Regions from separate parts of the Paenibacillus sp. FSL R10-2782 genome, predicted to be linked through region 1. Evidence: predicted binding sites of a transcription regulator. Region 1 holds the regulator's gene; each other region holds the start of a gene.
What was found. The regulator Rex, encoded in region 1, represses fermentation and respiration genes when NADH is low (regulators of the CRP and FNR family bind a similar motif). The targets are predictions, from matches to a motif close to TTGTGAAATATTTCACAA.
Positions count from the first base shown of each region.

Region 2: adhE (bifunctional acetaldehyde-CoA/alcohol dehydrogenase) is a predicted target of Rex. The motif match lies at 8,864-8,881, and genes of this name have one in related genera.
Region 3: NST83_RS23250 (formate/nitrite transporter family protein) is a predicted target of Rex. The motif match lies at 1,430-1,447, and genes of this name have one in related genera.

Region 1 is NZ_CP151951.1:3,136,890-3,147,966, reverse strand. It holds gene NST83_RS14100 (CCA tRNA nucleotidyltransferase) at 1-258, shown strand, start outside; gene NST83_RS14095 (biotin--[acetyl-CoA-carboxylase] ligase) at 251-1,231, shown strand; gene panB (3-methyl-2-oxobutanoate hydroxymethyltransferase) at 1,571-2,500, shown strand; gene panC (pantoate--beta-alanine ligase) at 2,497-3,435, shown strand; gene panD (aspartate 1-decarboxylase) at 3,428-3,811, shown strand; gene NST83_RS14075 (tetratricopeptide repeat protein) at 3,894-4,541, shown strand; gene dinG (ATP-dependent DNA helicase DinG) at 4,699-7,566, shown strand; gene NST83_RS14065 (redox-sensing transcriptional repressor Rex) at 7,612-8,265, shown strand; gene NST83_RS14060 (amidohydrolase) at 8,252-9,553, shown strand; gene NST83_RS14055 (DUF5590 domain-containing protein) at 9,591-10,115, shown strand; gene NST83_RS14050 (hypothetical protein) at 10,716-11,077, shown strand, end outside.
Region 2 is NZ_CP151951.1:3,294,219-3,305,295, reverse strand. It holds gene NST83_RS14915 (AraC family transcriptional regulator) at 1-812, opposite strand, end outside; gene NST83_RS14910 (Gfo/Idh/MocA family oxidoreductase) at 974-2,080, shown strand; gene NST83_RS14905 (sugar phosphate isomerase/epimerase) at 2,099-2,866, shown strand; gene NST83_RS14900 (Gfo/Idh/MocA family oxidoreductase) at 2,859-3,941, shown strand; gene NST83_RS14895 (sugar phosphate isomerase/epimerase) at 4,024-4,992, shown strand; gene NST83_RS14890 (ThuA domain-containing protein) at 5,013-5,744, shown strand; gene NST83_RS14885 (helix-turn-helix domain-containing protein) at 6,011-6,334, shown strand; gene NST83_RS14880 (class III extradiol ring-cleavage dioxygenase) at 7,028-7,795, shown strand; gene NST83_RS14875 (Crp/Fnr family transcriptional regulator) at 7,981-8,697, opposite strand; gene adhE (bifunctional acetaldehyde-CoA/alcohol dehydrogenase) at 8,957-11,077, shown strand, end outside.
Region 3 is NZ_CP151951.1:5,092,309-5,103,385, reverse strand. It holds gene NST83_RS23255 (FAD-dependent oxidoreductase) at 1-1,134, shown strand, start outside; gene NST83_RS23250 (formate/nitrite transporter family protein) at 1,520-2,368, shown strand; gene NST83_RS23245 (hypothetical protein) at 2,518-2,736, opposite strand; gene NST83_RS23240 (molybdopterin oxidoreductase family protein) at 2,728-4,860, shown strand; gene NST83_RS23235 (MFS transporter) at 4,908-6,161, shown strand; gene NST83_RS23230 (GNAT family N-acetyltransferase) at 6,265-6,759, shown strand; gene NST83_RS23225 (GNAT family protein) at 6,871-7,419, opposite strand; gene NST83_RS23220 (copper amine oxidase) at 7,504-8,229, opposite strand; gene NST83_RS23215 (glutamine--tRNA ligase/YqeY domain fusion protein) at 8,438-10,117, shown strand; gene NST83_RS23210 (MFS transporter) at 10,303-11,077, opposite strand, start outside.

The sequences.
Region 1 (11,077 bases):
GAATTACCGTCACAGGCAGAAAAGCATGTAGCGAGAATGGCTGAACTGGCAGAGGCGTGGACGAAGCAAACCGCAGTCGTTCGTATCAAAGATTTAAATATTACAGGAAATGAACTGGTTCAGGCGATGGATCGACCGGGGGGGCCTTGGCTGGGTCAGACGATGGAACGACTTTTGCTGGTTACCGCCTGCGGAGATATTCCTAATGTAACAGAAGCATTGCTTCAAGAAGCGAAACGGGTGATGAGTAGTGAATAATCATGAAAGACTATTAGGCATACTGGAGGAAGGTTTATCTGATTATGTATCGGGAGAGGAAATCAGCCGTCGCCTCTCGGTCAGCCGTACAGCCGTATGGAAGCAGATCAACAAGCTGCGTGAACTGGGCTACAACATTGAAGCTTCCTCGCGTAAGGGTTATCGGATTGTGTCCCGACCCGATCGGCTGGAGGTCTCCAAACTGGCATATATGCTAAATACCCAATCGTTTGGACAACGTATAGTTGTGCTGGACTCGACGGTCTCTACCCAGCAGGATGCTATGCGTCTGGCAGAAGAGGGCGCGCCTCAGGGGACAGTAGTTCTGGCGGAGGAGCAGACAGCGGGGCGGGGGCGCTTGGGCCGAAAGTGGTTTTCACCTCGGGGCAAAGGCGTCTGGATGAGCATTGTGTTGCGTCCGAACCAGCCTTTGGGCTTTACTCCTCAGTTGACACTGCTTACAGGTGTAGCGGTATGTAGAGCCATTCGTCGGTTGACGGGTGTGGAAGTGGGCATCAAATGGCCGAACGATCTGCTTGTTCATGGTCGCAAAGTGTGCGGTATTCTGCTGGAATCTTCAACAGAGGATCAGCGGGTTCGCTATTGCATTGCAGGTATCGGCATTGATGTAAATTTAAATACAGAGGATTACCCGGAAGAACTGTCACAAGTGGGGACGTCCCTGAGAATAGAGGCTGGTCGAGCAATCGACCGTACTGCACTAATTGCCGCGGTGTTGGAAGAAATGGAGCAGCTATGTGCGCTGTATGCGGATCAGGGCTTTCAGCCTGTTGCGATGCTGTGGGAGGTGCTATCCGTAACGATGAATCGCTTCGTGCGGGCACATACGGGACAAGGAAAAGCGGTGGAAGGTACAGCCGTCGGTTTGGACCCTTCGGGAGCGCTGGTGGTTGAAACGGAGCAGGGAGAGCGAATACAGGTCGTTTCCGGTGATGTACAATTACAGGGGTAGTCTTAGCAGAGCATAGCGACTGTAATTGTTCTTTTTTCTATGTAAAACTTCACGTGAAAAAGCTGATGTTTTTTGTTATACTGTGCAGGAGGCGGCATCGGACGGTCCGAGCTGCACTCCGGGGCACATGCTCCACTATTGCAAGCAAGTTAGACCATCATAACTTCATTTGAAGGTTACGTTGGATTCTGCTCTGAGCCGAACAGGACCGAGACAGAAGGGACGATCTCAAAATGAGTGTCTTTTTTGGCTGTTCGGACCTTTTGATGACGCAAGTGTACAGGCGTTCATAAAAGGTTATTTTTTGTGCCAAAAAAAGATGGAAGGGAGCCATGTACCATGGCAGGAAAACAAGCACTGAATATTGTGAAAATGAAAAAAATGAAGCGGGAGGGCATTCCGCTTAGTATGCTGACTGCCTACGATTATCCATCAGCGAAAATAGCCGAGGAGGCTGGAATTGACATGATACTCGTGGGCGACTCGCTGGGCAATGTCGTTCTCGGCTATGATTCAACCATTCCCGTAACACTGGATGATATCGTATATCATTCCCGAGCGGTAGCGAGAGGCGCGGAGCATACGTTTATTATAGCTGACATGCCGTTTATGACATATCACGGCAGCGTATCTGAAAGCCTCCAGGGCATCCGTCGTCTGATGCAGGAAGGACATGCGCATGCTGTCAAATTGGAGGGCGGTGCAGAAATTGCCGACGTCGTAAAAGCGACTGTTCAGGCAGGTGTACCTGTACTGGGGCATATCGGTCTTACACCGCAGTCAGTCAACCAGCTTGGCGGCTACCGCATTCAAGGCAAGGACGAAGCGGACGCACGGCGGCTGCTGGCAGACGCCAAGGCGCTGGAGCAGGCGGGAGCCTTTGGCATCGTGCTTGAGCTGGTGACTGAGGAGGTGGCAACGGCTATTTCCAAAGAACTATCCATTCCAACCATTGGAATTGGAGCAGGACGCGGATGTGACGGTCAGGTGCTTGTTTATCACGATCTGATTCAATATGCATCGCCTTATTACAGCAAACGTTTTGTCAAAACCTATGCCGATGTCGGCGGTTTGATTCGCAGTAGCATCGAGCAGTATGTGAGCGATGTGAAGGGGCGAGCCTTCCCGGCTGAAGAGCATGTGTTTAGCGCCGACGACAGCGTTGTAGAGGCGCTCTACGGCCACAAGAAAGGTCATGCAAAGGCACAGGTACAGAAACAAGATAAACAAGAGGAACAGGCTAAGGAAAAGGTGGAATCCCGGTCATGATGATCGTAAGAGAAGTGGCTCAGCTTCGACAGGCAATTGCTGAACGTCGGCAGCTTGGTGCAAACGGAGAAAAAGCGGAATACGGTTTTGCTGCTACGCAACAACATACAGTCGGCTTTGTGCCGACGATGGGGTATTTGCATGAAGGCCATGCGAGTTTAATGCATAAGGCGCGTGAAATGGCAGATACGGTGGTACTCAGCATTTTTGTCAACCCGATTCAATTCGGGCCTAACGAGGATCTCGACAGCTACCCCCGTGATGAAGCGCGTGATTTGGAGGTGGCTCGGCGTGAAGGCGTGGATATCGTATTTTTGCCAACTGTAGCGGAAATGTATCCGCAGCCAACCCGTACGAAAATTCGCGTATCCTCTTTGACGGATCGGTTATGTGGCGCTTCACGTCCAGGGCATTTTGACGGTGTGACCACTGTAGTTGCCAAGCTTTTTAATATGGTAGGTCCTGATCTGGCCTTCTTCGGCATGAAGGACGCTCAGCAGGTAGCAGTGCTCCAGCAAATGGTAACCGACCTCAATATGAATGTCACTATCGTTCCTTGTCCTATCGTCAGGGAGGCCGATGGTTTGGCCCTTAGCTCGCGTAATGTGTATCTGAGCGCGGAACAGCGGGAGCAGGCATTGGTGCTGTCACAGTCACTGCGCAAGGTGCGTGAAGTGAGCGAAGATGTTGCTCAGAACACGTTTACGATCGTTCAGTTATACCAAATGGTGGAGTCCACCATTACTTCTTCACCATTGGCGGACATTGACTACATTGAAATCTTAACCTTTCCCGGTCTGGAGCCCCTTCTTCCCGAGCAGCGGCTAAGCGATGTTGAAGAAGACATCATTGTAGCGCTGGCTGTAAAGTTTGGGAACACCCGACTGATTGACAATATAAGAATACAGAAGGCGGAGGTGCTCTCCCATGTTTAGAACAATGATGAAATCCAAAATTCACCGGGCGACGGTTACCGAAGCCAACCTCAACTATGTGGGTAGTATTACCATTGATGAGGATTTGATGGAGACTTCCGATCTGCTAGAGAATGAAAAGGTACAAATTGTGAACAATAACAACGGAGCCCGGCTGGAAACTTACGTTATTCCCGGACCGCGTGGTAGCGGCGTAATTTGTCTCAACGGCGCAGCAGCGCGTCTGGTGCAGCCCGGGGATACAGTCATTATAATTTCCTACGCTTCCATGTCGAATGAAGAGGCCAAAACATACAAACCGACCGTGGTATTCGTCGATGAACATAATAAACCGGCCCAAACGGCGAATAAGGAAGTACACGCTACGATCATGTAATGAATGGGAGTACGGATGAAACCCGTCCTTTAAGCGAAAAATGTGAGTGTAATAATCCATCTTTCGTAAGGGCGGGATGCACATGTTCAAGCATGTATTCGCAGAAATGAACAGCATGTTAGATGATATCGTGAAGCATTACCCATCAGCCCAGGGCTCCCGCAGGCAGGAGTTGCTACAGTACTGGAATTTGCTGCGGAGAATGAGTGACGGAATTATGGATGAATGGCTTGCCTTTGAGGAAAAAATGGTTCGCCTGCGGGCTGCTGGTTTTTCCGCAGAGTCCGGTATGTCTGACACGGAGCTATCTGAAAAGGCACTGCCTGAAAAGGAGCTGCCTGCCTTTACTCGGGGTCAAGGGTATTACCGACTGCTCATGTATCCTGAGGCCATCCGTCAGTTTGAACAGGTACTACAGCATTTTCCGAACAGCTGGCAGAGCCGTATGTATATGGGGATGGCGTATTTTCAACTGGAGGATACAGCGGAGGCTGTGAGCCATTTTCAGAAGGTGCTGCACCTGACAGAGCAGTCCCGACTGAAAGCGGTCATCTATAATGCGTTGGGCTGTCTTATGGCCAAGCAGGCTGATGTGGAGGAGGCGCAAAAATGTTTTGCTCTCGCTCATCAGTTCGATCCTGCGTTGCCCGAGCCGTTGCACAATATGGAAGCTTGTTTGTCGGATGCCGAAATGCTTCGGTACGACAGCTCCATAATGACCTGGCTGTAGTTGTCAGACACCGATTGAGACGATGCATATCCACCTTCCCAGGCGGTGTGTGTATCGTCTTTTTTGGCTGTCTTAATTTCCAAACAGGCGATCTTCTGCTATGCTATTATATAAAGTTATTATTTTTGTATGTGTCAAAAGAAAGGATTAAGCCCGAATGAAATTTGCGGTATTGGATTTTGAAACGACAGGCACCCAGTCCGCGGATGACATCATTCAAGTCGGACTTGCAATTATAGAGCATGATAACAGCATTTCCCGTGTTTACGGTTCTTATGTGAACCCTGGCAGATCCATTCCGCCTTTTATTACCGGATTGACCGGGATTACAGACGATGACGTCAAGGATGCTCCTGCCCTCGAAGAGATGATGATGGAGCTTGTACCTATGCTGGACGATGTCGTGCTGGTCGGCCATAATGTGGCGTTTGATTTTAATTTTTTGCAAAACGCTTTGGATCGGTGCGGGTACTTGCCGTTTACCGGCAGAATTTTGGATACGATGGATTTTCTGAAAATCATGTTTCCATCGCTATCTTCCTATCAGCTGGGTTTTGTTTCTTCTGAGTTTGGGCTGGCGCATGACCGACCCCATCAAGCGGACAGCGACGCGTTGGCTACGGCTGAGGTGTTTTTAAAATGTCTGGATGAGCTTCACGCGCTGCCTTTGATTACGATACAGCGGCTCAGTGATTTGTTCGCAGAGGAAGACAGTGACCTCGGATGGTTTTTGGACGGGGTGCGTGAAGACAAAGAGCATGATCCTATTCAGGATTTGGAGGGTCATCAGTTTTTACGTCAGCTTGCACTGAAGGTGGAGGATTGGACGGAGCTAAATGCCCCTCGCAGAGAGGACGACCCCAATCCGCTGGCAGGTGTTTCCTTTGAGGAATACATGGATGATGTCCGAGACAATTTACGTTCATCTTTGAGCCAATATGAGGAACGCGAGGCGCAGACGCAAATGATTGCGGGTGTGAATCAGGCGCTGAGTGAGGACAAGCACCTGTTGATCGAGGCGGGTACGGGGACAGGCAAGTCCCTCGGTTATTTGCTCCCTTCGCTGTACCATAGTGTGAAAAATGGACAGCGAGTCATGGTAAGTACGCATACGATCAACCTACAGGAGCAATTACGTGAGCGTGATATTCCGATGCTGACCAAGGTGATCCCGTTCCCGTTCCGGGCTGCCATTTTTAAGGGCCGAGGACATTATTTGTGTCTTCGTAAGTTTGAACATAAAATAAACAGAAGAGACTTCGCAACGCCGAAGGAAGATTTAATTACAGCGGCCCAGATGATCGTCTGGCTGACGTTGACCGAAACTGGCGATGATGAAGAACTGAATCTAAGCAATCGTGGTGGAGATTTTTGGGAAACGGTGGCCAGTGATTCCGAGTCTTGTCTTGGTCGTTCTTGTCCATGGTTCCGCAAATGTTTTTATCATCGTGCGCGCCATGAGGCGGGAATAGCCGATGTGGTCATTACGAATCATTCCAAGCTGTTCACGGACGTAAAAGCGAGTCATCAGCTGTTGCCGAGTTATGAGCATCTGGTCATTGATGAAGCGCATCATCTGGAGGAAGTCGCTGGTAAGCACCTGGGCATGCATATGAAATATTTCACACTCTTGCATACGCTGACCCGGTTGTTCAAGGACAGCAAGAACGGACAATTGCCTTCGCTGCGTCAGCAGTTGGCAAAGTCGGGGCATGAGAAATCGACGGATTGGGCTGCTACCATTGACCAACTGTATCCGCTCGTGCTGGAGGTCAAGGAGACTTGGGATCTGCTGAGCGACAAGCTGTTTGGCATGCTGCCGGAGCGAAGTGATGCGACACCGGGCGAAACAGGGCAGTTTTCTTCCCGTCTCAAGCCGTCGGCCAAGCCTGCCAAGTGGGATCAGGCTGCTGCGCTGGAAAATCAGATTTATGTAACGTTGAGCGAAATTTTGCGCAAGGGCGACAAGCTGGTGCTCGACGTGAAAGAAGAACATGACGATTATGCGGCTGACAGCCTCATTACAGATATTACGGGGCTGCTTAAGGATTTGGCAGGCATTAGGGAAAGCTTGCGTTTTTTTATGCGTCTGGATGATGAGACGACCGTATATTGGCTCGAAGCGAGCGGGCAATTCCGCAGCAAGTCGCTACAATTTTATGCGGTGCCCGTCGATGTGAGCCGCCAGCTGAAAGAAATGTTTTTTGACAAAAAAAGGAGCATTATTCTGACGTCTGCTACCTTGTCAGTGGATAAGTCGTTTCAGTACATGACCGATCAGCTCGGCTTGCAGGAGGCCGCAGATCAAGGGCGGCTGATGACTACGCAGCTTCCGTCACCCTTCAATTACAGGGATCAGGTGCTGCTAGTCATTCCAAGGGATTTTCCGAGCGTGAAGGGCAGTGTAGGAGACGAGCATTTTGTAGATATGCTCGTCAGCTCGCTAGGTGCGACTGCCCAAGCGACGCAGGGGAGAATGCTCGTTCTCTTTACCTCCTACCGCATGCTCCGGCAGGTGTATGAGCCGCTTAAGGAGGCGTTGGCATCCAGCGACATCACCGTGCTGGGGCAGGGCGTAGACAGTGGGAGCCGCAGCAAGCTGACCCGACGTTTTCAGGAAGCCAAAGCTTCTGTGTTGCTGGGAACCAGCAGCTTCTGGGAAGGCGTCGATATTCCGGGCAAGGCGCTGACGTGTCTGGCCATTGTCCGCTTGCCGTTCCAACCGCCGAATCACCCGCTGCTGGAGGCTAAAAGTGAGCTGCTCCAGCAGCAGAAGAAAAATCCTTTTATGAAGCTGTCTGTTCCGCAGGCCGTCATTCGTTTCAAACAGGGATTTGGACGTTTGGTACGTACGGCGAGCGATCACGGGGTCGTTATCGTTTACGATACACGTGTGATCGAATCCTATTACGGAAAGCACTTTTTGTACTCGTTACCGGGACCAAAAATGGAGCATATGCCGACGGAGCAAATGGTGCCCCGCATCGCCGAGTGGCTCCAATCCGCCCCGGAGACAGAGGCATAACGGACGGACATCTATACATGTCCGTTACAATTAGGGGGAGCATGTATGAAATCAGATAAAATTTCAGAGGCTGTCGTACGGAGGTTACCCGTATATTTACGTTATCTGAATGCACTGCACAAAAGGGAGGTGGCTACGGTCTCTTCCCAGGAGTTGGGACAAAGACTGGATTTAAATCCGGCTCAAATTCGTAAGGATCTCGCGTATTTTGGAGATTTTGGCCGTAAGGGTATCGGCTATGATGTTACTTATCTTATCGAGAAAATACGCCATATCCTGAAAATCGACCAGCAAATTAATGTGGTATTGGTCGGAGCAGGTAATCTGGGGCAAGCCCTTTCGAATTATAATGCTTATTTAAAAGACAATATGAAAATTGTAGCGGTATTTGATGCTGTCCCAGAAAAGGTCGGAACCAAGATCAATACGCTGGTCGTGCAGCCAATGGATGAACTCGAAGCGACCGTGAAGGAACAAAACATTCGGATCGGGATTATTACCGTACCGGATTTTGAAGCGCAGCACGTGGCTGACAGGCTCATAGATAGCGGGATTGGAGCGATATTGAACTTTGCACCGACTACGCTCAAGGCACCAGCAAATATTCGAATACATGCCACAGATTTTACAACAGATTTGTTAAGCCTCGCTTATTATTTGGAGGACGGAAAGGAAGATACGCAACATGACAGCGAATAAATGGATGATTAAAAATGGCTCTTTTGCCGTGAACAGACCGGAAGCCGGGGTAATCTACGGCTATATGATCGTGGAGGACAGTCGCATTACCTATATTGGCGAGACTTTGCCAGCGGGTGAGGAAGAGACGGAAGCGATTGATGGTAACGGACTGTTGTTTTTACCTGGTCTGATTAATACACATGGTCATGCGGCGATGTCTCTGCTGCGTGGGTATGGGGATGATCTGGCTCTTCAAGTATGGCTTCAGGAAAAAATGTGGCCGATGGAAGCCAAGTTTACGTCTACGGATGTGTACTGGGGTACGTCCTTGTCCGTGCTGGAAATGCTGAAAGGCGGAACAACGACCTTTTTGGACATGTATGATCATATGGACGAGGTGGCTCGTGTAGCTGAAGAGTCCGGCATCCGTGCGAGCCTGATGCGTGGAGCGATTGGACTATGTTCGGAGGAAGAGCAGCGGATCAAGCTGGCTGAGGCTGTGAATTTTGCACGTAATTGGCATGGGAAAGCAGACGGTCGCATTACGACTATGATGTCTCCGCATGCGCCGTATACGTGTCCGCCTGAGTTTATCGAAAAATTCGTACAGGCTGCGCATGATCTGGACTTACCGTTGCATACGCATATGTCGGAAACCATTGCCGAGGTAGAGCAAAACGTACGCGACTACGGCTTGCGTCCGGTTGCGCATTTGGATAAGCTCGGCTTTTTCTCCCGTCCATCGCTTGTTGCCCATGCTGTTCATCTGAATGACGAAGAAATAGCTTTGCTGGCTGAACGTGGTGTAGCGGTTTCGCATAATCCGGGCAGCAACTTGAAGCTGGCGAGCGGTGTGGCAAGAGTGCCTGATCTGCTCCGTGCAGGCGTTACTGTCTCTCTGGGAACAGACGGCCCTGCCAGTAACAATAACCTGGACATGTTTGAGGAAATGCGGCTGGCTGCACTCATTCACAAGGGAGTATCTGGCGACCCAACCGCAGTTCCTGCGGGTGAGGCGTTGCGTCTGGCAACGGAGTACGGAGCGAAGTCGGTTGGCTTGAATGAGGTAGGGGCGTTGGCAGCAGGCAACAAAGCTGACTTTATCGCGCTCGATCTCAATCAGGCTCATTTCTTGCCGCGTACGGATCTCATTTCCCATGCGGTATACTCTGCAAGCGCCAAAGACGTGGCCCATGTATGGGTAAACGGTCGTCAGATTGTGAAAAACGGTGAGTGCCTGACTATGGATGAGGAACGTATCAAGCATGAGGCACAAGCCGCCTTTGAAGGGCTGCTGTCGCGCTAATTCAGGTGTCACATCCCCTAAGAGAGGAAGCACAGGTTTGAAAAATAAGAAAAAATGGATAGCGGTCGGGATTCTGGGCGTTATACTGATTCTGGTCAGCATTTTCTGGTATTATTCCTACGTTACTCAAGACCAGGTGATTGAGAGGAATGCTGCTATCGTAAAGGCCAAGCAATCAGGTGGTCTGGTTAGCACAACGCAGACGTGGAAGTCGGTGTGGGATCGGGTATATTGGGTAGTTCAAGGGAAAAATGCTCAGAACGAAAATATTATGGTGTGGGTCCCTTTTCAAAAAGTGGAGGGCCAACCGAATGTGCCTGTCGCAGATAATAGCAGTGTTCATACCGAGCTACTGAAAAACGGAGTCGACGAGCAAAAAATGACGGCGATGATCCAGCAGCAGCTTCCGGGTATAGATATTGTAAGGCTTGAGCCGAGTGTGTTTAATGGTCAATATGTGTGGCAGTTGTTTTATGATGACGGCAGCCATCATTATTATACCTTTTATCGCTTCTCGGATGGGGGATCGGCGGGGGTAAAGTATACTTTGCCTAATTACTAGAGTGCTGTGGGGAGTGGATGATGGTGGTTTGGGAGCTTTAGGAGCGCTGCGTGGCCATTTGATCTTCCGATCGCTATCGCTTCTTCAGATTCAAATGGCCCACTCCGCTGGCTGACCACCGTGGAGTCACTTCAAACACCACTCTTTTCATGAGAGCTGGGGGAAGAGGGCACGGACGCCGTGCTGCGCTTGTCTCCGTTTTGGGTTTTACATGCTAAAAAGACGTAAATACGATAAAATTCGTATTTACGTCTTTTTAGCATGTACCCCTTGCGAAGCTTGGCTAAAAGCCAGCGAAGCATATTTACCTACCCAACTTTCCTCACAAGGCGAAATATTCTTTATGACTGTGCAACAGCGATCGTAAGATCAAATCATTCACGGAGCGCCTCACCATAACCAATGATTTTGCCTTATTGCAACTCCCCCACACATTGCCTTCGATATTAGATATACGTTATGATATACTATATTTTATAAGTGATAGACAAAAATGATAGATAAAGACTTGCTGGTCACTGTAAGATCATGCAGTCTGGTTTATTTGTTGACATTCGTCCCGTTTCTTCTGTGTTTTACATTTTGAGAGGAGGATGTTATTTGAAATTACGTGCAGTTCCTATCGTTGTTGCGGCGGTTTTGGCAGCATTGCTGCTGTTCGGAGGATGGTTCATTTACCGTCAGGTTACAATGCAAAGTCCTTTGGAAAAAATAGTTTCCCAATATCCCGGCGTGACAAGCGCTCAAATAGATATTAAACCGGATCAGGTTGTTTTGAATCTGGATCTCAAACCGCAGGCAGATATTGCCGGATTGGTCAATGTAGTTAAGCAAAAAGGACAGCCCATCATTGGCAGCCGTACTGTTAAGCTGGAAATTGCGGATCATTCCAATCCAGCCTTGAATCAGTGGTGGTCTGAGGCCATGTTTCCGGTAGCGGAAGCGATGGAAAATAAAAAATA
Region 2 (11,077 bases), 160 kb from region 1:
TGCTCGCGGTGAATCCCTCTGAATTCCTTGGGCGACATGCCGAAGCGGGAACGAAATACGCGGTGAAAATACGTATAGTTTGCAAAACCAGACGATTCGGCTGCCTGTTCCAAAGACATGGGACTGAAAATAATGCGCTCCCTCGCCATGTTGAGCCTGATATCCAGTGTGTACTGCATAATACTCGTATTAAATGTTTCCTTGAACAGATGTACAGCTCTGGATACGCTGATGCCGATGTGTGAGGACACGTCATCCAGCTTAAAATTGGAAGAAGCATTTTCTTCAATATAGTTTTTAATTTGATAAGCGAGATAACTATGATGGGTGGAAGTCGGATGCTCGGACAGCATACGGTCAAACTCCAGGCAAAGAATACGCATGTAATAGCTTGATATTTCCGGATAAGGATTAGAAATACGCCGCTGCTCCATCACAAGCTGCCGAAATAGGCCAAGCAGTGCTTCGGTAAGCTGGACCTTGATGCGGTTGGGCCGTTTGTGATGGTGCCACCACTCATCTACCCAGGAGCCTCCAAAAAAAATGTGATAATCTCCGCTCTCCACGACCTGTTCCCCCATGGGATTTAACTCACTGTGAATGTCCAGCTCGTAAGGCTCGGTCGGATTGAATAGCAGCAGGTCACCCGCCTCAATCCGTGTCATTTCCCCGTTAATGCGGGCCTGGCAGCGTCCGTCTGTTTGTAGACGAAACAAATAATTTTTGATCCCTTCAGGCTGGTTCGAATAAAAGGGCTTGCGATGGAAGGAATAGCCTGCGGTAAGAACCTGACAAGGCTCGACGATAGACATGATGATGACTCCTTTGGGCATATGGCTGCTTCAAATATTGACCAGATTGTTCATGTTTTAATCATATTATTCATTTTAAACGAAACGGAAATAGAATACTATTGTGTCTGTAAGGCTTATAGCAGAATACAGAACATGTTGGAGGCCAGGGGGGTGACGAAGTGAAACGAATGAAGGCCGGCATTATAGGCTGCGGTAACATTAGTGCGGTATACCTTGAAAATCTCCAAAACAGTCCGCTTATCGAAGTGGTGGCCGTGGCTGATTTATTGGAGGAAAGGGCCAAAGCGAGGGCCAATGAATTTAACATTGAAAACGCATACAAGGTAGATGAATTACTTCGTCAGCCCGAGATTGAGCTTGTTTTTAATCTGACCGTGCCTGGCAGCCATGCACTGACGGATATGGCGATACTGGAGGCAGGCAAACATGTGTACAGTGAAAAGCCTTTGGCGGTTTCCTTGGAGGATGGCAAACACGTTCTGGATCTAGCCAAGGCAAAAAACCTGCGTGTCGGCTGTGCCCCGGATACATTTCTTGGCGCAGGTATTCAGACTGCACGCTATGCCATACAAAATGGAATGATTGGGCAGCCCGTAGCCGCTACTGCTTTCTTTATGGGTAGAGGTCCCGAATGGTGGCATACTGATCCGGAATTTTTCTATGCCGCTGGAGGCGGTCCGATGTTTGACATGGGACCTTACTATTTGACGTCGCTGATCCATGTGCTGGGTCCGGTCCGGCGAATCAGCAGTTCAGTGGGCATTCAGATTCCTGATCGTTACATACATTCCGGTCCCAAAAGCGGTACACCGCTGCGGGTACAGACACCAACGCATTTGGCCGGAACGATGGATTTCCATAACGGAGCCATTGTAACGCTCATTACCAGCTTTGACATTCAGGGGGCGTCGGATCTGCCTCGTATTGAAATTTATGGTACGGAAGGAACCTTAATCCTGCCTGATCCGAACTTTTTTAACGGAGATGTCAAGCTTCGTCGATCTGGAGAGGAAACCGCAGAGCTCGTGGAACCTTTATTTGAGTGTGGGAAGAACGAACGCGGAATAGGTGCGGGTGAGATGGTAAGAGCCATTCGCAGTGAAAAGAACCATCGTGCTAACGTGGAACTGGCCTATCATGTATTAGAGGCTATGCACGCTTTTCAGCGCTCCTCATTGGAAGGTAAACATATTACGTTGGAAAGTACATTTGAGCCAGACGAGGATTTGTATCATGGAACAGATATAACGATTCATCCATCCTAATTGAAGAGGTGAAGGGCAATGGCTAAAGTAGGATTGCAATTGTACACAGTAAGGGAAGAACTTGAACAGGATTTTGAAGGTACGTTGCGCAAGGTAGCTGAGCTGGGCTATAAAGGGGTTGAATTTCATGCCTTTTTCGGACGCAGTGCCAAGGATGTAAAGGCACTTTTGGATGAGCTAGGTTTGGAAGTTGTCGGAACCCATGTTCAATACACCCGTCTGTTGGACCATTTGGAAGAGGAGATTGCTTATCACAAAGAATTAGGGAATAAGTACCTGATCGTTCCTTATTTAACCGAGGAGCAGCGTCAGTGGGATGAGCTTTTTGTAAACCTGAATCGAATTGGTGAAAAAGTGAAGGAACAGGGATTGGTATTGGCTTACCATAATCATGATTTTGAACTGACGGAAAAAGTAGGTGATCGTCTGGTTTTTGATGCGTTATATGATGCGGTTTCGGCTGATTTGTTGCAGGTCGAAATGGATACTTGTTGGGTATACTACGGAGGCTATGATCCTGTGGAATACATCGGACGTTATCGTGGACGCCTGCCTATCATTCACTTAAAGGATATGGCACGTGACGAGCAGCAAAAAGCAGTTACCGTAGAGCTTGGCAAAGGAGAGGTGCAGCTTCAGGCCATTACAGAAGCCGCTATTGAGGCAGGCGTGGATTGGGTTGTTGTGGAACAGGATTTCAGCTCAAATCCTCCAATCGAAAGCATTGAAACCAGCTTTAAGTGGCTCCAACAATACGCAGCTCAGGGAGGAAATATTCATGTCTAAAACACTCAAAATCGGAATTATTGGTTGTGGGGGGATTGCCAACGGCAAGCATTTGCCTAGTCTTGCCAAGCAAAAACGTGCAGAGATCGTCGCTTTCTGTGACATTATTCAAGAACGGGCTGAGGAAGCGGCAGCAAAATTTGGTGTTGAAGGTTCACAAGTTTATAGCGATTATCGGAAGCTGCTTGAAAATAAAGATATTGAAGTCGTACATGTATGTACACCCAACGACTCGCACTCGGAAATTACGGTAGCTGCGCTTGAGGCAGGTAAGCATGTGCTGTGCGAAAAGCCGATGGCCAAAACCGCCGAGCAGGCTAGGGAAATGCTGGATGCCGCAAAACGTACAGGTAAAAAGCTGTCTATTGCGTATCAAAACCGTTATCGCAATGATAGCCTGTACCTGAAGCAATTGGTCGAACAGGGAGAGCTTGGTGAGATTTACCTGGGCAAAGCCATTGCTCTGCGTCGCCGCGCGGTTCCGACGTGGGGAGTGTTTTTGGATGAAGAGAAGCAAGGCGGCGGTCCGCTGATTGATATCGGGACGCATGCGCTCGACCTGACCCTCTGGCTGATGGATAATTACAAGCCTAAAAGCGTGCTGGGCTCTACCTTCCATAAACTTGGAGATCGTAAAAACGCGGCGAATGCCTTTGGACCGTGGAACCCTGAGGAATTTAAAGTGGAGGATTCTGCCTTTGGCTTTATTACCATGCAAAATGGAGCCACTATTGTATTGGAATCCAGTTGGGCACTGAATGTTGTAGAATTTGGCGAAGCCAAGACGCTGTTATGTGGGACTGAGGGCGGAGCCGATATGCAGGACGGTCTGCGTATTAACGGGGAGAAGAACAGCCGCTTGTTTGATACGAAAATTGATCTGGATGCGGGCGGTGTAGCCTTTTACTCTGGAGAAACGGAAAACGAAGCGGATCGCGAAGCCCGTCTGTGGATCGAAGCCATTCTGGACGATAAAGAGCCGCTTGTGAAGCCCGAACAGGCGTTGGTGGTTACTGAAATTTTGGAAGCTATCTATGAATCGGCTCGTACAGGAAAAGCTGTCTATTTCGATTAAGATTAAGCCTGTAAGCAACCGGATAGGCCATCATTATAAGATAAGCAGTTTCTTTCACATATAATACAGGGAGGGATTAGGTTTGAAACTTGGAGTATTTATGGTATTGTTCGGCGGACGTTCACTGGAAGAGGCTTTGGACTATGTAGCATCTCAAGGACTGAATGCAGTAGAAATCGGCACAGGCGGTAACCCGGGCGATAAGCACTGTAAGCCGGATGAACTGCTGGACAACGAAACAGCTCTCAAAAACTTCAAAAAAGCAGTAGAGTCCCGTGGACTGACTATTAGTGCACTCAGCTGTCACGGTAACCCGCTCCATCCGCAAAAGCATTTGGCACAGGCCGATCATGAGGCGTTTCTTAAAACAGTTCGTTTGGCGGAAAAGCTGGAAGTTCCTGTTGTAAACACCTTTTCCGGCTGTCCGGGTGATCATGAGGATGCGAAGTACCCGAACTGGCCTGTTGCGCCGTGGCCGAATGATTTTCAGGAAGTGCTAAAATGGCAATGGGAGAATAAAATTATCCCTTACTGGAGCGAAGCTGGAAAATTTGCAGCGGATCATCATGTCAAAATTGGGCTGGAGTTGCACGGTGGCTTCTCCGTTCATACGCCGGCAACCTTGCTTCGTCTGCGTGAAGCTGTGGGGGAAGTCATTGGTGCCAATCTGGATCCAAGTCACATGTGGTGGCAGGGGATTGATCCGGTACAGGCGGTTCAAATTTTGGGCCGGGAGAGAGCCATTCATCATTTCCATGCCAAGGATACGACGATTGACCCGATTAATGTGAATAAATACGGTTTGACCGATATGCAGGATTATACGAATATGCTGGATCGTGCTTGGCAGTTCCGTACCGTCGGCTATGGACATGATATCAAAACCTGGGCGGATATTATTAGTGCTCTCCGTCTGGTGGGTTATGATTATGTAGTGAGTATTGAGCACGAGGATGGTCTGATGTCCGTCGAGGAAGGCTTTACTAAAGCCGTTCACAATCTTCGCCAGGTCCTTATTGAAGAGCCGCTGAGCGAGATGTGGTGGGTCTAACCTAATAGGGGGAAGTATTGATGATTAACGTCACCATTTGGAATGAGTTTTTGAACGAGAAGCTGAATGATGAAGCCAAACGGGTATATCCTGATGGGATACACAAGGCATTGGCTGATGGGCTGTCAAGCGAAGGATTCGCTATTCGAACGGCTACGTTGCGTGACGATGCCCAGCATGGTTTGGGAGAAGAAGTCCTGAATTCCACAGATGTGCTGCTGTGGTGGGGGCATAAAGCACACGATCAGGTGAGTGATGAAGTTACAGCCCGTGTTGTAAAGCGGGTACAGGAAGGCATGGGCTTGATCGTGCTGCATTCGGGACATTTTTCCAAGCCGTTTAAAGCCCTGATGGGCACAAGCTGTAATCTGAAATGGAGAGTGGCAGGCGAACAGGAAATTATTTGGTCCGTCAATCCGTCACACCCTATTGCGGAGGGCATTGACGCTAAAATTCTGTTGGAGCACGAAGAGATGTACGGTGAGTTTTTTGATATCCCGGCACCGGATGAATTGGTCTTTATCAGCAATTTTGAAGGTGGAGAGGTGTTCAGAACGGGTTGTACCTTTCATCGTGGCAGTGGTAAAATATTTTATTTCCGCCCGGGTCATGAAACGTATCCAACCTATTACCAGCCTGATATTCTGAAGGTCATTGCTAACAGTATTCGCTGGGCTCATCCGACAAGTATTGTTCAACCAGTTTATGGAAAAAGCGAACCTTTCAGGCCTCTCGGCGGTGTATTGGTATAATTTCCATTTATTGATTCCGACAAGCTTGATTTGAACAAACTGACAGGCGAAATCTCTTGAGATTCCGTCTGTTTTTGATTTAACGCATTTGCCATATACCTCTTATGTTGGTTTGTTGTATAATCAGCTTTGGTCATGGCAACTTTATCGGATCAGGTATTAAATTAAGAAGAAAGTGTTTTCTTTCGGGATAAAGTATGCTAAAATGATATATACTAACAAAAGGAAAGCTTTATCAAGCCGAAATGCTAAAGAAGGTGAAAAATATGGAGGTTCAACCGCAACTTACAAAAATGTGTCCGCGTTTTGAAAGTGCCTTTTCATGTCTGGGTAAGCGTTGGAACGGACTCATTATTCAATCCATGATGAGCGGTCCCAAGCGTTTTAAGGATATTTCCAATCTGATTCCCACAATGAGCGATAAAATGCTATCTGAACGGATGAAGGATCTGGAGAATGAAGGAATTCTTATACGTCATGTATACCCGGAAACTCCTGTCCGCATTGAATATGAGCTGACAACCAAAGGCCGTGCACTTCAGCCGGTCATGGAACAGATTCAATATTGGGCCGAGGAATGGATTAGATGAGTATCAAGCCGAATAAACGTTTTTCATAGCAAAACAGCCTTTTCCTAGGAAAAAGGCTGTTTTTTTTTGTAATACTTAATAGCCTTTGGCGCGGCCTGCGATTGAAAACAATCCGGTCGCAGTTCGACGGGGTACACGGGTTTGAATATCGAGTGCTGCTGTACGGAACGTACCAAGGCAGGAATGGCAAAGCCTTCCCGCATAAATCGGGGAATGGCAAGACTCGCAAGGATAATCAAGCTGGCTATAGGTGGAGGGAAACTTGCCTGCTCTCACCCAGTCTGTGAGCAAATCCATAGGTGTATCGGTTGCTTCACTAAGCTGGCGAGTATGGGTAGTGGGATGTTTCCACAAATAGTTAGAACAGCGGTCATAAAATAAATTTTCTTCTTGAATACAAGTATTGCACAGGTTTCTAAGATTATAGCGGAAAACGGAACCACACTTTGGGCAATTAGCAGTATGTATCTCCATAGAAACCAGTCCTTTATATCGAGTTATAGTGAATATTTATATTTATTAGTTATATATTACTATGACTTTATACCTATATCAATCTTTATTTAAGGAAGCGACGTTTTTTAAGTGTATGCTAAAATCTGCATTGACATAACCTTGTTACTTATGTATCATTACTTACATAAAGTTACTTATTGATAAAAATAAATTGATAAATGATAAGGGGATTTTCACATGATGCCATCTTTGTTTTTAGCCCACGGATCACCTATGCTTGCTATTGAACAGACAGAATATACTGCTTTTCTGGAGCAGCTTGGAAAGAGTATTCGCCCGAAGTCTATTGTTATCTTTACCGCCCATTGGGAGACGCAGGCATTGGCAATTAGTTCGATAGACGACGTTTACGATACGATTTATGATTTTGGCGGTTTCCCGCCGGAGCTGTATGCGGTTAAATATCCAGCGTATGGTTCGGTGGAGCTGGCGGATAAGTTGAAAGAATTATATGAGCAAAAGGGTATTGACGTACAAACGGACCGGGTGCGAGGGCTGGATCATGGGTCCTGGACACTTTTGCATCGTATGTATCCTGAGGCGGATATTCCGGTAGTCCAGATTTCCGTGAATCCGTTTCTATCGCCGAAAGCACAATATGCTATCGGTGAAGTGCTGCGGGGGTTGGGTGAGCAGGATATTTTGGTCATTGGCAGTGGTGTAACTGTTCATAATCTGCGCATCGTCAAATGGGGAGAAACGAAAACAGAGCCTTGGGCACTTGATTTTGATGACTGGATTATTGAAAATGTACAGAGTGGAGATGTAGAGGCTTTGGATCGCTATGAAAGCGAAGCCCCGTATGCTCGTCAAGCGGTACCGAGAGCTGAACATTTTGTACCGTTGTTTATTGCCATGGGGAGTGGAGATCCGGCGAATAAGGCCAAGGTCATCCACAGGAGCTATGAGATGGGGAATTTAAGTTATCTGTGCTTCCAGTTCTAAAAGTGTGAAGAAGGATGTTGGCGGGGTGTTAGACGCTTTGGGATTCACATGATCTTACGATCGCTGTTCAGATACAAATGGGCTGTTCCGCTACTGCCTGCCTCTAAGGGGGAGCAAAAAAGATTAAGGGAGTGCTTTATAGCCAAAATGGCTCAAAACACTCCCTTTTATATTAAAACTATTTATTAGATCCGGCAAATCTCACGCGGGCACAGTTCACAATGACATACGCCTTGCAGCATTTCCAAATCCTTTACGACAATCATGCCATTATCATATTCGACTGCATTTTTTTTACGCAAATCACTCAGCATCCGGTTTACACTTTCGCGGGTGGCACCGATCATATTGGAGAGGTCGGTATGAGTGATTTTTTTATGAATAAGGATATGTTCCCCATGAGGCTCTCCATAGGTGTTACACAGGCGGATTAGCGTGGAGCACAGAGCACCGGGCTTCCCGTACATCATTAGATCGCGAAATTTGGTCTGAGTAATACGGTGGTGGGACCCCATCCATTTCATAAAGTCAATGGCAAAATCACAGTGCTGGCAAATAAGCAGCTCCAAATCCGTATGATCGACAACACCGATATCACTGTCCTCCAGAACTTCGGCAGAAAAGGAGTGCTTGGTACCAAAAAATGGATCAGCTTGACCAATCAGATCGCCGCTTTGGTACATATATAGTATAAGTTCCTTACCCTCATCCGTTGTTTTTGTTACTTTCACGCGTCCGCGCTTGATATAAAACAGCTTATCCGCTGTGTCTCCTTCCCAGAACAGGTGTGAGCTTTCTGGCATGATCCGATCCTTCATCATCACTTGCAGCCGGTTGAAGCTGGCCTCCGAGAAGCAACAGGTATTGCCGCGGGCTTCCATTACGTTTGCAGGGTTTCTCATCGTCCATTTCCCCTTTGTTTCCTTTGTTTTTTTATCTGCAACTTGATCAATTCAAATTCATTATATACCTGTGCTATGCGTTTTTGGGGCAAGAAGAGGGGGTAAAAGTGGCAGAATTCCAAACTTTGTGATTTAATTCACTTCATAAAATAAAATTTTAAATATATTGTGAAAAAAATCACAATATATCTTGAAAAGCTGTGTTACGATCAGTGCGTGAACAAGAGATAGTACACGAGATAACAGGAGGATGAGGGAAATGGCTGTTAAAAACGAGGTTATCCAAAAAGAGCAAAGCGCTGAGCAGTATATTCAAACACTGATTGACCGGGGGAACCGGGCACAGCAGGCTTTCATGAGTATGAATCAGGAGCAGATTGACGAAATCGTACAAGCTATGGCACTCGCAGGGATGGATAAGCACATGCATCTGGCGAAGCTGGCTGTTGAAGAAACAGGACGCGGTGTGTACGAGGACAAAATCACCAAAAACATGTTTGCAACAGAATATGTCTATCATAGTATCAAAAATGAAAAAACCGTCGGTGTCATTGAAGATAATGACTTTGACAGTTTTCAAAAAATAGCAGAACCTGTCGGCATCATAATGGGGATCACTCCAGTGACTAATCCGACTTCAACTACAATGTTCAAAGCGTTGATTGCTATTAAAACACGTAACCCGATCATTTTCGGTTTCCATCCATCCGCTCAATCGTGTAGTGCGGAAGCAGCTCGCGTCTTGCTTGAAGCAGCCGTCAAGCATGGTGCTCCAGCCGATTGTATTCAATGGATTGAAGCTCCATCGATGGATAAGACAAATTCACTTATGAATCACCCGGATGTGGCGCTGATTCTGGCAACTGGTGGATCAGGCATGGTTAAGGCGGCATATAGCTGCGGTAAACCTGCTCTGGGCGTAGGTCCTGGTAACGTGCCTTGCTTCATTGAAAAGACAGCGGACATCAAGCAAGCTGTGACCGATCTGATCCTCTCAAAATCTTTTGATAACGGTATGATCTGTGCTTCCGAGCAAGCGGTTATTATCGAAGAGCCAATCTTCGAACAAGTGAAAAAATTGATGATCGCTAACGGTTGCTATTTTGTAAACAAAGAAGAAGCAGCTAAGCTCACTCAAGGAGCTATGAATGTCGAGAAATGTGCAGTGAACCCAGCAATCGTCGGACAGTCTGCTGTAAAAATTGCTGAAATGAGTGGCATCACAGTACCAGCAGGAACTAAAATTTTGGTTGCTGAGATTGAAGGGGTAGGAACAAAATTCCCATTGTCTGCGGAAAAATTGAGTCCTGTATTGGCTTGCTATAAAGTAAAAAATGCTGAACAAGGTATTCAACGCGCTGCTGAAGTCGTGGAATTTGGGGGCATGGGCCACTCGTCTGCTATTCATTCGAACGATGAGGACGTTATCGCTCGGTTCGCGAACCGTTTGCAAACAGGCCGTATCATTGTAAATGCACCTTCCACACATGGTGCGATCGGTGACATCTACAACACCAACCTTCCATCGCTGACACTCGGTTGTGGTTCGTACGGACGTAACTCGACTTCGTCGAACGTATCGGCAGTCAACTTGATTAATGTAAAAAGGGTGGCGAAACGTACGGTGAATATGCAATGGTTCAAAGTACCTTCCAAAATTTATTTTGAAAAAAATTCGACTCAGTATCTTGCTAAAATGCCTGATATCACACGTGTAGCCATTATCACAGACCCTATGATGGTAAAACTTGGATATGTGGATCGTGTCATCCATTATTTACACCAACGCCAAACACCAGTAGCTATCGAAGTGTTCTCGGAAGTAGAGCCAGATCCATCGACAGTTACGGTAGAACGTGGTACTGAAATGATGAGACGTTTCCAACCGGATTGCATTATTGCATTGGGCGGAGGTTCGCCGATGGATGCGGCTAAAGGCATGTGGATGTTCTATGAATACCCAGATACTGATTTCAACAACTTGAAACAAAAATTTATGGATATTCGCAAACGGATCTACAAGTACCCGCGTCTCGGTCAGAAAGCACAATTTGTAGCCATTCCTACAACCTCGGGTACAGGTTCGGAAGTTACATCGTTCGCAGTTATTACAGACAAAAATCAGGGCAACACGAAGTATCCGCTGGCTGACTATGAGCTGACTCCTGATGTGGCAATTATTGACCCTGAGTTTGTATATTCGCTGCCTAAAACAGCTGTAGCGGATACAGGTATGGACGTACTGACACATGCCATCGAGGCCTACGTGTCTGTAATGGCTAGTGACTACACAGACGGTCTGGCAATTAAAGCTATTCAACTGGTATTCCAATACCTAGAGCAATCGGCTCTGAGTGGCGACAAGCTGGCTCGTGAAAAA
Region 3 (11,077 bases), 2.0 Mb from region 1:
CATGAGGTAACGAATGTCGATACAGCAGGCAAAACGCTGCAAGCACGCAATCTCCAAACAGGAGAAGAATTTACGGACACCTTTGATAAATTGATTGTTACTACGGGCTCGTGGCCTATTATTCCGAAGCTGGAAGGTATTGAGCTTGATCATATCCTGCTCTGCAAAAACTATAATCATTCCAATGACATCATTGAGAAAGCCAAGCATGTACAGAATATTACAGTTGTTGGAGCCGGATATATCGGTGTTGAGCTGGTGGAAGCTTTTCAAATGAACGGCAAGAACGTAACGCTGATTGACAGCGCTGATCGTATTTTGAATAAATATTTGGACCCGGAATATACAGACCGAATTGAAGATTCCTTGAAGGAACATGGCATCAAGCTGGTGCTGGGAGAAACAGTAAGCCGTTTTGAAGGAAATAACGGCAAGGTGAATAAAGTGGTGACATCCCAAGGAGAATATGAAACAGAGCTTGTTATTCTCTGCATCGGCTTCCGTCCTCAAACGGATCTGCTTAAAGGTCAGGTAGACATGCTGCCTAACGGCGCGATCATTGTGGACAATTTTATGCAAAGCAGCTGCCCGGACGTATTTGCTGCAGGCGATAGCTGTGCAATCCGCTATAACCCGACAGGCCAAACAGCGTATATTCCGTTGGCAACCAACGCTGTTCGTATGGGCACGCTGGTGGCACGCAATTTGGTCCAACCGACCATTGCCTATATGGGAACACAGGGAACTTCGGGTATTAAAATTTATGAAGATAATATTGCAGGAACAGGTTTGACGGAAGCGGCAGCAGCGGACGAAGGTATGGCCGTAGAGGCTGTAACCATTGAGGACAGCTACCGTCCTGAATTTATGCCAACGTCGGAAAAGGTGCTGCTGAAAGTTGTATATGAGCAGGAGACACGGAGAATTGTCGGAGCACAAATTATGTCGAAGGTAGATTTGACCCAATCGATTAATACCCTGTCGGTGGCGATCCAAAATCATATGACCATTGACCAACTGGCCTTTGTGGATTTCTTCTTCCAGCCGCATTATAACAAGCCTTGGAATTTCCTGAATGCAGCGGGTTTGCAAGCATTGCCGCCGATATCTGAACGGAAGCCAGTTACCGTATAATTCATTTTGTCTGTGACATTGTTCATAAGTTTGTCAACAATCTGAGACGTATGGACGAATCCTTATAGTACAATATAGAGTAGCATAAGGATTAGGGGGTAAGTAGCTTATGGATTTGTTTTATATCCTTTTTCTTGTAGCCGTGGCGCTGGTAGGCCTAGGTGGAGTTATTTGGTTCTTAAGAGCAGTTGAAAAGGAAGAATACAACTAAATGTAAAGCGCATAGTAGCGCAGTAGACGTAATAATACATGAAAAACAGTCCTTTATCCAAGGGCTGTTTTTTAATATTCATTAAAGTGATTTTTTTCACAAACAAAACCACTGATTTTAAATAAAATATGTGAGAGAATGTTGTAGTAAAAAGATGTTAAAGGAGCGGAATATATGGCAAGTTATAAACCGGGGCAGATTGCTGAAAAGACGGTGGAAACAGGAGTGGCCAAAGCGAACAATCCATGGACTGTGGCAGTGGTATTGGGATTTTTAGCAGGTGCATTTATTGCGCTTGGTTTTTTGCTAGATATACGAGTTATCGCAAGCGCGCCCAAAGAATGGGGGAGTATTGCTACTTTTATTGGAGCAGCCGTGTTCCCTGTAGGTCTGGTATTGGTATTGATCGGAGGCGGAGAATTGCTGACCGGTAATATGATGGCAGTCCCTCTAGCGAGATGGGCAGGACGGATCAAGACCGGGGCGATGTTCCGTAATTTAGCAATTATTACGCTTAGTAATTTTGCGGGTGCGTTGTTTGTTGCCTTTTTCTTTGGTCATGTGCTGGGTTTAACCGAGACAGGACCTTATTTGGACAAAGTGGTGGATATGGCGGGACACAAGCTGCATGAAAGCTTTTTGCAATCGTTTATATCCGGTATTGGATGTAACTGGCTGGTAGCGTTGGCTGTCTGGTTGGCGTATAGCACGGATTCGATCGGCGGCAAAATTATGGGGATCTGGTTCCCGACGATGGCCTTTGTAGCTATCGGATTTCAGCACGTTGTAGCCAATATGTTTCTGATCCCAGCGGCTATTTTCGCAGGTCATTTTTCATGGGCAGATTATATTATGAACTTCATCCCGGTTTGGCTGGGGAATTTGGTGGGAGGAAGCATGTTCGTAGCTGGAGCTTACTGGTTGGCATATTTGAAAAAGCCTCATTCCGCTGTACATTCTGTGAATGAATCACCTCAGGCACCCTCGTCTACTGCAACGACTCCGTTGAGTGACCATGCCTGATTAAGCAGGGCTTAGAAAAATGGGAACAAAGCAAATCCGCCATGGCAGGTCCGGGGGAACGAAACCTGTCATGGCGGATTCTTTTGGGAGTGGTCCAAGGTTTGGCATGGAGGATGAGTGTGCTCTCGTCCATAATGCCTTGATCTCTTTTACCCTTGGTATTCAATATTGAAACAGGTATGATAAAAAAATAATATAGAATATTTGAAATCCGTTTTGCTGTGAGCAGCAAGCGGATTTTTTAATCTTTTGGACGGATTTGGGTTGGCAAAATCCTTCTCTTGCCATAGGACATAGCTGTATATATGATAAGAACAGTGTAATTTTTGGAAACGGTAACGGAAAGGAGCATCAACACCATGGATCATCGCAACAGCGCCCCTCCTGAGGACGTGCTTCAGCAAGACTTGCAAAGGGAGCAGCGAATGACGGAGCGTACGGACGGTATTTTCCCAGCTGTATGTCCGCTGGATTGCCCGGATACGTGCGGGCTCCTGCTTCACAAGGAAGATGGAAAGATCGTCAAGGTGACTGGTAACCCGGATCATCCCATTACAAAAGGGGCTATTTGCAACAAAGTTCGCAATATGACGGAGCGGGTGTATGACCCCGAGCGGCTGCTCTATCCGTTGAAGCGTGTAGGCCCCAAGGGGAAAGGGGAGTTCGAACGAATTAGCTGGGAGGAGGCAGTCGATACCATTACTGGCCGCTTCAAGGAACTGATTCGCACGGATGGCCCGGAATCTATTCTCCCCTACAGCTTTTACGGCAATATGGGCGTGTTGAGTGTGGACGGGATGGATCGCCGTTTTTTCAATGCGCTGGGTTCAAGCCAACTGGACCAGACGATTTGCAGTGTGGCCGGGAATGAAGGCTGGGCATCCGTCATGGGTTTTAAGGGCGGCACCAGTCCAGAGGATACAGAGGATGCTGACCTCATTATTGTATGGGGTGGAAATGTCATCAGCACCAATATGCATCAGGTGGTGTTGGCCGAGAAGGCACGCAAAAAAGGTGCCAAGGTGATCGTCATTGATGTCCACCGCAACCGGACAGCGCAATGGGCGGATTGGTTCATTCCGCTCTACCCGGGAACGGATACCGCGCTTGCGCTGGGTGTTATGCATGTACTGTTCGAGCAAGGGCTGACGGACGATGAATTTTTGCGCCGCTATACGGTCGGTCATGAGGAACTGCGCGAGCATGTGAGGGCATATACCCCGCAGCGCGTCTCACGTATTACAGGTGTGCCGGAGGCAGATATTATCCGTCTCGCGGAGATGTACGGACAGGCGCGAGCGGCGTATATCAACATTGGCAACGGGCTTCAGCATCATGATAATGGCGGCATGAATGTACGCGCGGTTACATGCTTGCCCGCGCTCACCGGGCAATGGCTAAAGCACGGCGGGGGAGCATCACGCTCCAACGGCGCTTACGGCAAATTCAACGGCGCCAATCTGGCCCGTCCTGATTTGCGTAAAAACCCGGATGCCCGGGTGATCAACATGAACCAAATCGGCGAAGCGCTGCTACAGAAGGACGTGCCGATCAAGGCGCTGTTCGTGTATTGCAGCAATCCGGTTGTCGTAGCACCCGATGCTGATCGGGTGACGCAGGGGTTTGAACGGGAGGATTTGTTCACGGTCGTTCACGACCTGTTCCTCACCGATACGGCCCGCTATGCGGATATTGTCCTGCCTGCTGCGTCTTCTTTTGAAGGTACAGACCTGTACAAATCCTACTGGCATCACTATGTCCAGATGCAGAAGCCAGTCATTGCTCCGCTCGGAGAAAGCAAAAGCAACTATGAGCTGTTTAGCCTGCTCGGACGAGCCATGGGCTTTGATGAGGCTGCTTTCACGGAAAGTGAAGAGGACATGATCGCGGGTGCACTTGATAACCCGACGAATCCTTATCTCAACGGTGTGACTTTAGAAGCCTTAAAAAAGTCACCTTTTGTCAAACTGGACATGACGCCGAAGGCTACCTATCTGGATCGTCTGACTACGCCTTCGGGCAAGATTGAGCTGTATTCGGAAAAGATGAAGCAAGCGGGTCTGCCCGCGATGCCTTCGTATGTGCCGCTGATCGAAGGATACGACGGAGAGCATCGGCCGCAAGCGGACGAGCGGTTCCCGCTGATGTTTATTTCGCCACCGAATCATAATTTTCTGAATTCCACGTTCGCAAACTTACCCAAGCATCAGCGGCTGGAACGAGAGCCTTTGCTGCAAATTCATCCGGAGGATGCTCAGGCAAGAGACATCGCGGACGGTGATCCGGTTACGGTATGGAACGACCGGGGAACGTATGAGCTGAAAGCCAAAGTCACGGATCTGATGCTGCCTGGTACGGTGATTAGCCAAGGGTTATGGTGGGAAGGTAAAGGACGCAGACAGCGTGCTAATGTATTAACCTCTGACCGACTGTCGGATATGGGGCGGGGGGCTACTTTCTTTTCAACGGTGGTGAATGTGAAGCGTCAATGAGATAATGTCTTGTTATGGTGTCAGATGCTAAAGGAGAAACAAAATATATGAAATGGTTGGATTCTTATCCGAAGGAAGTAAAAGTGTTTCTTGTCGCCAGTCTCATTAATTCCGCCGGGAGCTCTCTTATGTGGCCGTTGGTTAGCATGTATGTGTTTGACGAGCTGCACCGCAGCATGGGAGATGCGGGAATTGCGATTTTGGTGCAGTCTCTGGGCGGGATTTTTGGTCAGGTGTTAGGAGGAGCCCTTTATCACCGCATTGGGGCCAAAAAACTGATTGTCTGCTCGCTGGCAATGAACGCGCTGGGACTTCTCACACTTCCTTTTACCAGCGGTCACTGGATTGCGTTTGTTATTATGATGGGCTTTATCGGCTTTTTTAATGTCGTATCTGTGCCCGCGATTCAGGCGTTTGTAGGTTTTCGCTTTGCTGACCGCCGTGGAGAGCTATTCAACATTATCTATGTTGCCAATAATATAGGGGTGGCGTTGGGTACGGGACTGAGCGGCGTTCTGGCCGATCTCTCCTATCAGCTTAGCTTTGTCATGAACGGGATTACCTCTGCGGTATTTGCCGGGTTTTTCTGGTCCTATCTGAGCAGGGTCGATCGGGAAGAGGGGGAAGTTCATCTCAGCAAGTCCGTGAAGAAAAGAACAGAGGAAATACCAGCGCGGCTGCTCTTCCGTGATACTAGGCTGTATCTCTTCGTCGGGTTGGGCTCGCTCTTTTTATGGTTCGGTAATTCGATCTGGAATACGGGCGTATCTCCATATATTATTGAGCAGGGCTTGCCTAAAACGATGTACGGGCTACTATGGACACTGAACGGTGTGCTAATTTTTGCTGCACAGCCGATTATTTTCTGGCTCAAGCGTCTCTACGCCCGGCACGCTTCGGCTCAAATGAAGTGGGCCGGGGGATTTTATTTGGCAGCCTACATCGTCATGCTAGGCACACAGAACTATACGGGTATGATATTCGCCATGGTTTTGGCAACCCTAGGAGAAATGCTGATCGCACCTGCGGTTCCGGCATTTTTGTCGGATCACGGAGGTCGGGGGGCACCCTTTTACATTGGGTTAGTAGGGGGTATTGGTGCAGCCGGACGGGTGATGGGGCCTTATATTATGGGGAGGCTATATGATGGCGGTGGTCTGCCGCCCACAATTTGTCTGGCATTGATCGTGGCGGTTTTGTCCATCCTGTTTTTCATTCTGCATAGCGGATTGAACCGTTCCCGCCGTGAAGAGGCTGCTTTTGAGACTACTACGTCCAAGACAGACGTTTCCAGTACTTAAGTCCTAATAAAGACTGTGACAAGCCCGTGATTATGGTACAATAAACGACGAATGGTTGCTGCCTATACTTCAGGAAAGCCTTCATAGGAAGGATTGAAAGAAATTGCTTACAAGTCAACCCCTGACGATACGTCATTCGGAGATGAAGGATGCTCCTGATCTAATTGCGCTGGATGAATTGGTATGGAATGAACGAACAGCCCCCGCCTCGCTGTCATGGAAGTCACGTGGGGAGTTTTTGCGCAATACTCCTCCGGGCTCTCAACTGGTCGCTATCGAACAGGGAGTGCTCTGCGGTTATATCGGATTTCGTTCTCCAACGCTGTTGGCTAGTAATCGCCATGTTTTGGAAATAAATATAGCCGTTCATCCAGCCTATCACCGCAAAGGTATTGGGATGGCGCTTATGAACGCCATGAAGGATATTGCAGCCGTTGAGGGCATTCGCAAATTAAGTTTGCGGGTACTTTCGTGCAACACGGAGGCCCTTATGTTTTATGAAAAATGCGGATTCTTGATCGAAGGACGTTTGCATGAGGAGTTTTACATAGCTGGCCAATTCGTGGACGATGTGTTAATGGCCTGTTTCTTAAAATAGACATGGATTCTACAACGCAATCAGCTTCTTATAGCCTCCAGATAAGCCGTTCATAAGGAACAGCGCCGCTGGCCCTAAACGGGTTGCGGCGCTGTTCCTTATGTTGCAAGTTTACCGAAGCTGTTTCCACTCGCTCTGGAGCATACCATACACAGCATGGTTCATATAGCCGTCTTGCAGTAGCTCTGCTTCACGGATAATACCTTCGAGTACGAAGCCCAGACGTTCCGGGATCCCCCGGCTGCGGCGGTTGGTGGTAGCGCAACGGATTTCGATCCGGTGAAGGTCCAGCTCTATCAGTGCATACTCGATGAATACGCGGCATGCGCTGGTCATGAGACCTTGTCCTTCGTAACCGTGTCCAAGCCAGTATCCAATGCTGACCGAACGGTGAGTCCAATTGATTTCATGGTAGCTGATGATGCCAGCCAGCTCATTATCCAACCAGATTCCGGCGGTCACGCTGCCATTCTCTGCCGCTTGCTTCAAGGTGCTCTGCACGAACTGCTCTGTGTGGCTGATTTCCGTGGTGGAATCCACCCATGGAAGCCATTGACGCAGGCGGTCACGGGACATTTCGATCAGCTCAAACAGAGGCTGCACATGCTCTTTGGTGAGCGGACGAAGGACGGTGCGTTCGTCCAACGCGTATGTAAACATGATGGATCCCCTCTTTCACTCGGAAAATCGCTAAACCAGCCAGTCTAGCATTTAATCCCATGCTACCTTATTCTGCGAGAGTCGTCAAAATGGAGAGGAAGCTGCAAACTCAATAGGTCCCACCCGGAACCGTCCAAGCTCATATACATACTTCAGCTCCAAATCCCCTACAAATTCGGTTGGGGACACGCTACCGGATACGGTAGCGCGCAGAGGAGCCTCTTCGACATCGTACATGACGACAGAGCTGAAATCGAGACGGTCTGTAAAATGGGCTGGATCATCGTAAAACGCCGATGCTTTAGGATCGAGCGTGTGTGTGATGCCATCAATCGTAACTGCAATATGCACCTGCTGGTTATGGTCACGCAGCTCCACACTGCTATGGACACGCTGAGATACGGCATCTGCCGCAGATTCAACCGCATACTCTTCCATGGTCTGTGCGTTGACGATATGAAGCTCCTGCAATTCGACACCTGTGCCTGAAGCACGAGTCAGGATGACCACCGCTTCGTGAACGCCATCGCCGTTTACATCCGTATAGTACAACTGTGGTGCGGTGGCGACATCTGCCAAGCCTGACCATGCGAATGTACGACGCTGCTGGCCGATTTCCAGCGTGGCTGTGCGAAATAGCCCCTGAGACGGCTCCTCAGCATACAATTTTACGGATGAGTCTTCAGGAGCAACGGCTAACGGACGAGAATGTACGGGTTCTGACGCCGGATCTGGTGAAGGATGACCGGATATTAGATCGGAAGAGGACAAAAGCATAGACAGCAGGATCACGATGAGTAGCTTAAACACGGGTGGGTTCTCCTTTTCCGGGTAAAATAAAAGATATATACACTATAACGAATTTATTTGTCAAAAATGTTAACTTCTTTTCATAACTTGTTACTTTTTGGGCTGAAGAGGGCATAAGGTTTTTCATTTTATTGAGTTATGCGGTGTGAAAGGGTATATTTAAGGGAACCAATTTTGTACAGATTACACGGAAGAAAGGTTGATTAGCGTGGAGAAGCCGATCACTCCCCCCAATTTTATTAAGAGTGTCATTGAAGAGGATTTACGTACGGGTAAGGTAAAGGAAGTCGTTACACGCTTTCCACCAGAGCCGAACGGATATTTGCACATTGGACATGCCAAAGCCATCTGGATCAATTTCTCGTTGGGAGATGAATTCGGAGGACGCACCAACCTGCGTTTTGACGATACGAATCCGGCGAAGGAAGACACGGAATATGTAAACTCCATTCAGGAGGACGTGAAGTGGCTCGGTTATGAATGGGAGGAAAAGCATTTTGCCTCCAACTATTTTGACGAAATGTACAACCGCGCCGTTCTGCTGATTCAAAAGGGTAAAGCCTACGTGGACGATCAAAGCGCGGATCAAATCCGTGAAACTCGTGGCACACTGACCGAACCGGGGCAAAACAGCCCTTACCGCGACCGCAGCGTGGAGGAAAATTTCAAGCTGTTCGAAGAAATGCGAGCAGGGAAATACCAAAACGGTGAAAAGGTACTGCGTGCCAAAATTGATATGGCTTCGGGAAACATTAATTTACGTGATCCGGTGATTTACCGTATTTCGCATACTGAGCATCACAACACGGGTGACAAATGGTGCATTTACCCGATGTATTCCTACGCTCATCCGCTGGAGGATGCCATCGAGGGTGTAACGCACTCACTCTGTTCGCTGGAGTTTGAGGATCAGCGTCCGCTGTACGATTGGGTTGTAGCCGAATGTGAGATGGAAAAGGTGCCGCATCAATACGAATTTGGGCGGCTGAACCTGGCTCAAACCGTAACCAGCAAGCGTAAGCTCAAGCTTCTGGTAGATGAGAAGCATGTAGACGGCTGGGATGATCCACGTATGCCAACGATTTCCGGTTTGCGCCGTCGTGGCTATACGCCGGAAGCGATCCGCAGCTTTGTATATGAGACAGGCATTTCCAAAGCCTACGGCGTGATCGACTTGCAAGTGCTGGAGCATTTTGCACGTGAGGACTTGAAGCTACAGGCACCTCGTACGATGGCGGTCATTGATCCGTTGAAGGTGGTCATTACGAACTATCCTGAAGGTCAGGTTGAAATGCTGGAAGCGGAAAATAACACGGAAAATCCGGAGCTGGGCACACGTCAAATTCCGTTTTCGCGTGAGATTTATATCGAGCGTGAGGATTTCATGGAGAATCCGCCGAGCAAATACTTCCGCTTGTTCCCTGGCAATGAAGTACGCCTCAAGCATGCTTATTTCATCAAATGTAACGATGTCATTAAAGATGCGGATGGTCATGTAACGGAAATCCATTGTACCTACGATATAGAAACCAAGAGCGGATCTGGCTTTACTGGACGCAAAGTCAAAGGAACCATCCATTGGGTGGAGGCTACTCAGGCCGTTCCTGCTGAGTTCCGCCTGTATGAGCCTTTGATTAACGCAGAAGACCCGGAAGCGATTGAAGAGGATGTAACGGAAAAAACCTTCCTCGATCAATTGAATCCAAACTCTCTGGAAATTGCTCACGGCTTTGTCGAGCCGAATATGAAGGAAGCACAGCCGCAGGACAAGTTCCAATTTTTCCGTCATGGTTATTTTAGTGTTGATCCGAAGCTTTCCAAGCCGGGCGAGCCTGTATTTAACCGCGTGGTATCACTGAAAAGTTCTTTCCAATTGCCTAAGCAATAGGTTATTAGTGGAGGATGGTAGCCTCGTGCGACCAAATCAAAAAGGAGTCTGCCATCGGCAGACTCCTTTACTTGTACGCCCAGCATGGGTGACATCTATATTGATAGTTGGCGATACTAGACATCCCTGTTTGCAATGGGCAAGCAAGAGAAGAACAGGGTGTTACATACATTCCCCGAGTGTTGTTAAGGGGCTTCTTCTGCTTGTTTGTGGTCGTTGGAATGACAGGGCTTGTAGCCGTTCTTGTACAGCATATACCACATGATGGTGAATCCTACAAAGCCGAGCAAGGCAAAGAAGACACCTGCATTGTACATCATTTCGCCACCGAAATTCTGAAACAGCCAGCCTCCTGCAAAGCCTGCTACGATGCCAGATATCCCGCTCCACGTCAACGTATATACGGCCTGGCCGGATGAGCGGTAAGCTATCGGTGTGAATAGGACGGTCAACTGGGTGCCTACATAGAAATATCCACCGAAGGTGACGCAATGAAGTGCCTGAATGAACACGATCTGAATCGGGTCTGTGGCCAAGGCCATGAGCTCCCAACGTAAAGCAAACAGCAAACTGACAAGGGCCAGACAGCCGACCATTACTGTCATTTTTTTCTTCAAAAAGCGGTCGAACAGCAAAAAAACAATAATTTCGAATACCGATGACATAAAGACGGCGAAACCCAGCATTAGCTTGGACCCGCCTAGTTCGGTGATATACAGGGACATAAAGGCGCTGTTGATCGAATTCGGAATGGATACCAAGATACCCAACAAAATGAAAGATATAAAGTATCCGTTCATTAAAATGCTGCCAAAGCCACGTAAATGAATGGTCGCCGTTTCAACGCTGCTTTTCAACGGTGGAATCGCCAGGGTACAGATCAGGGCAGCCAGAAGCAACACTGTAAAGATGGTTGATATGCTGGATATCCCCGTTTGGTCAATGATCAGACCAGCTACT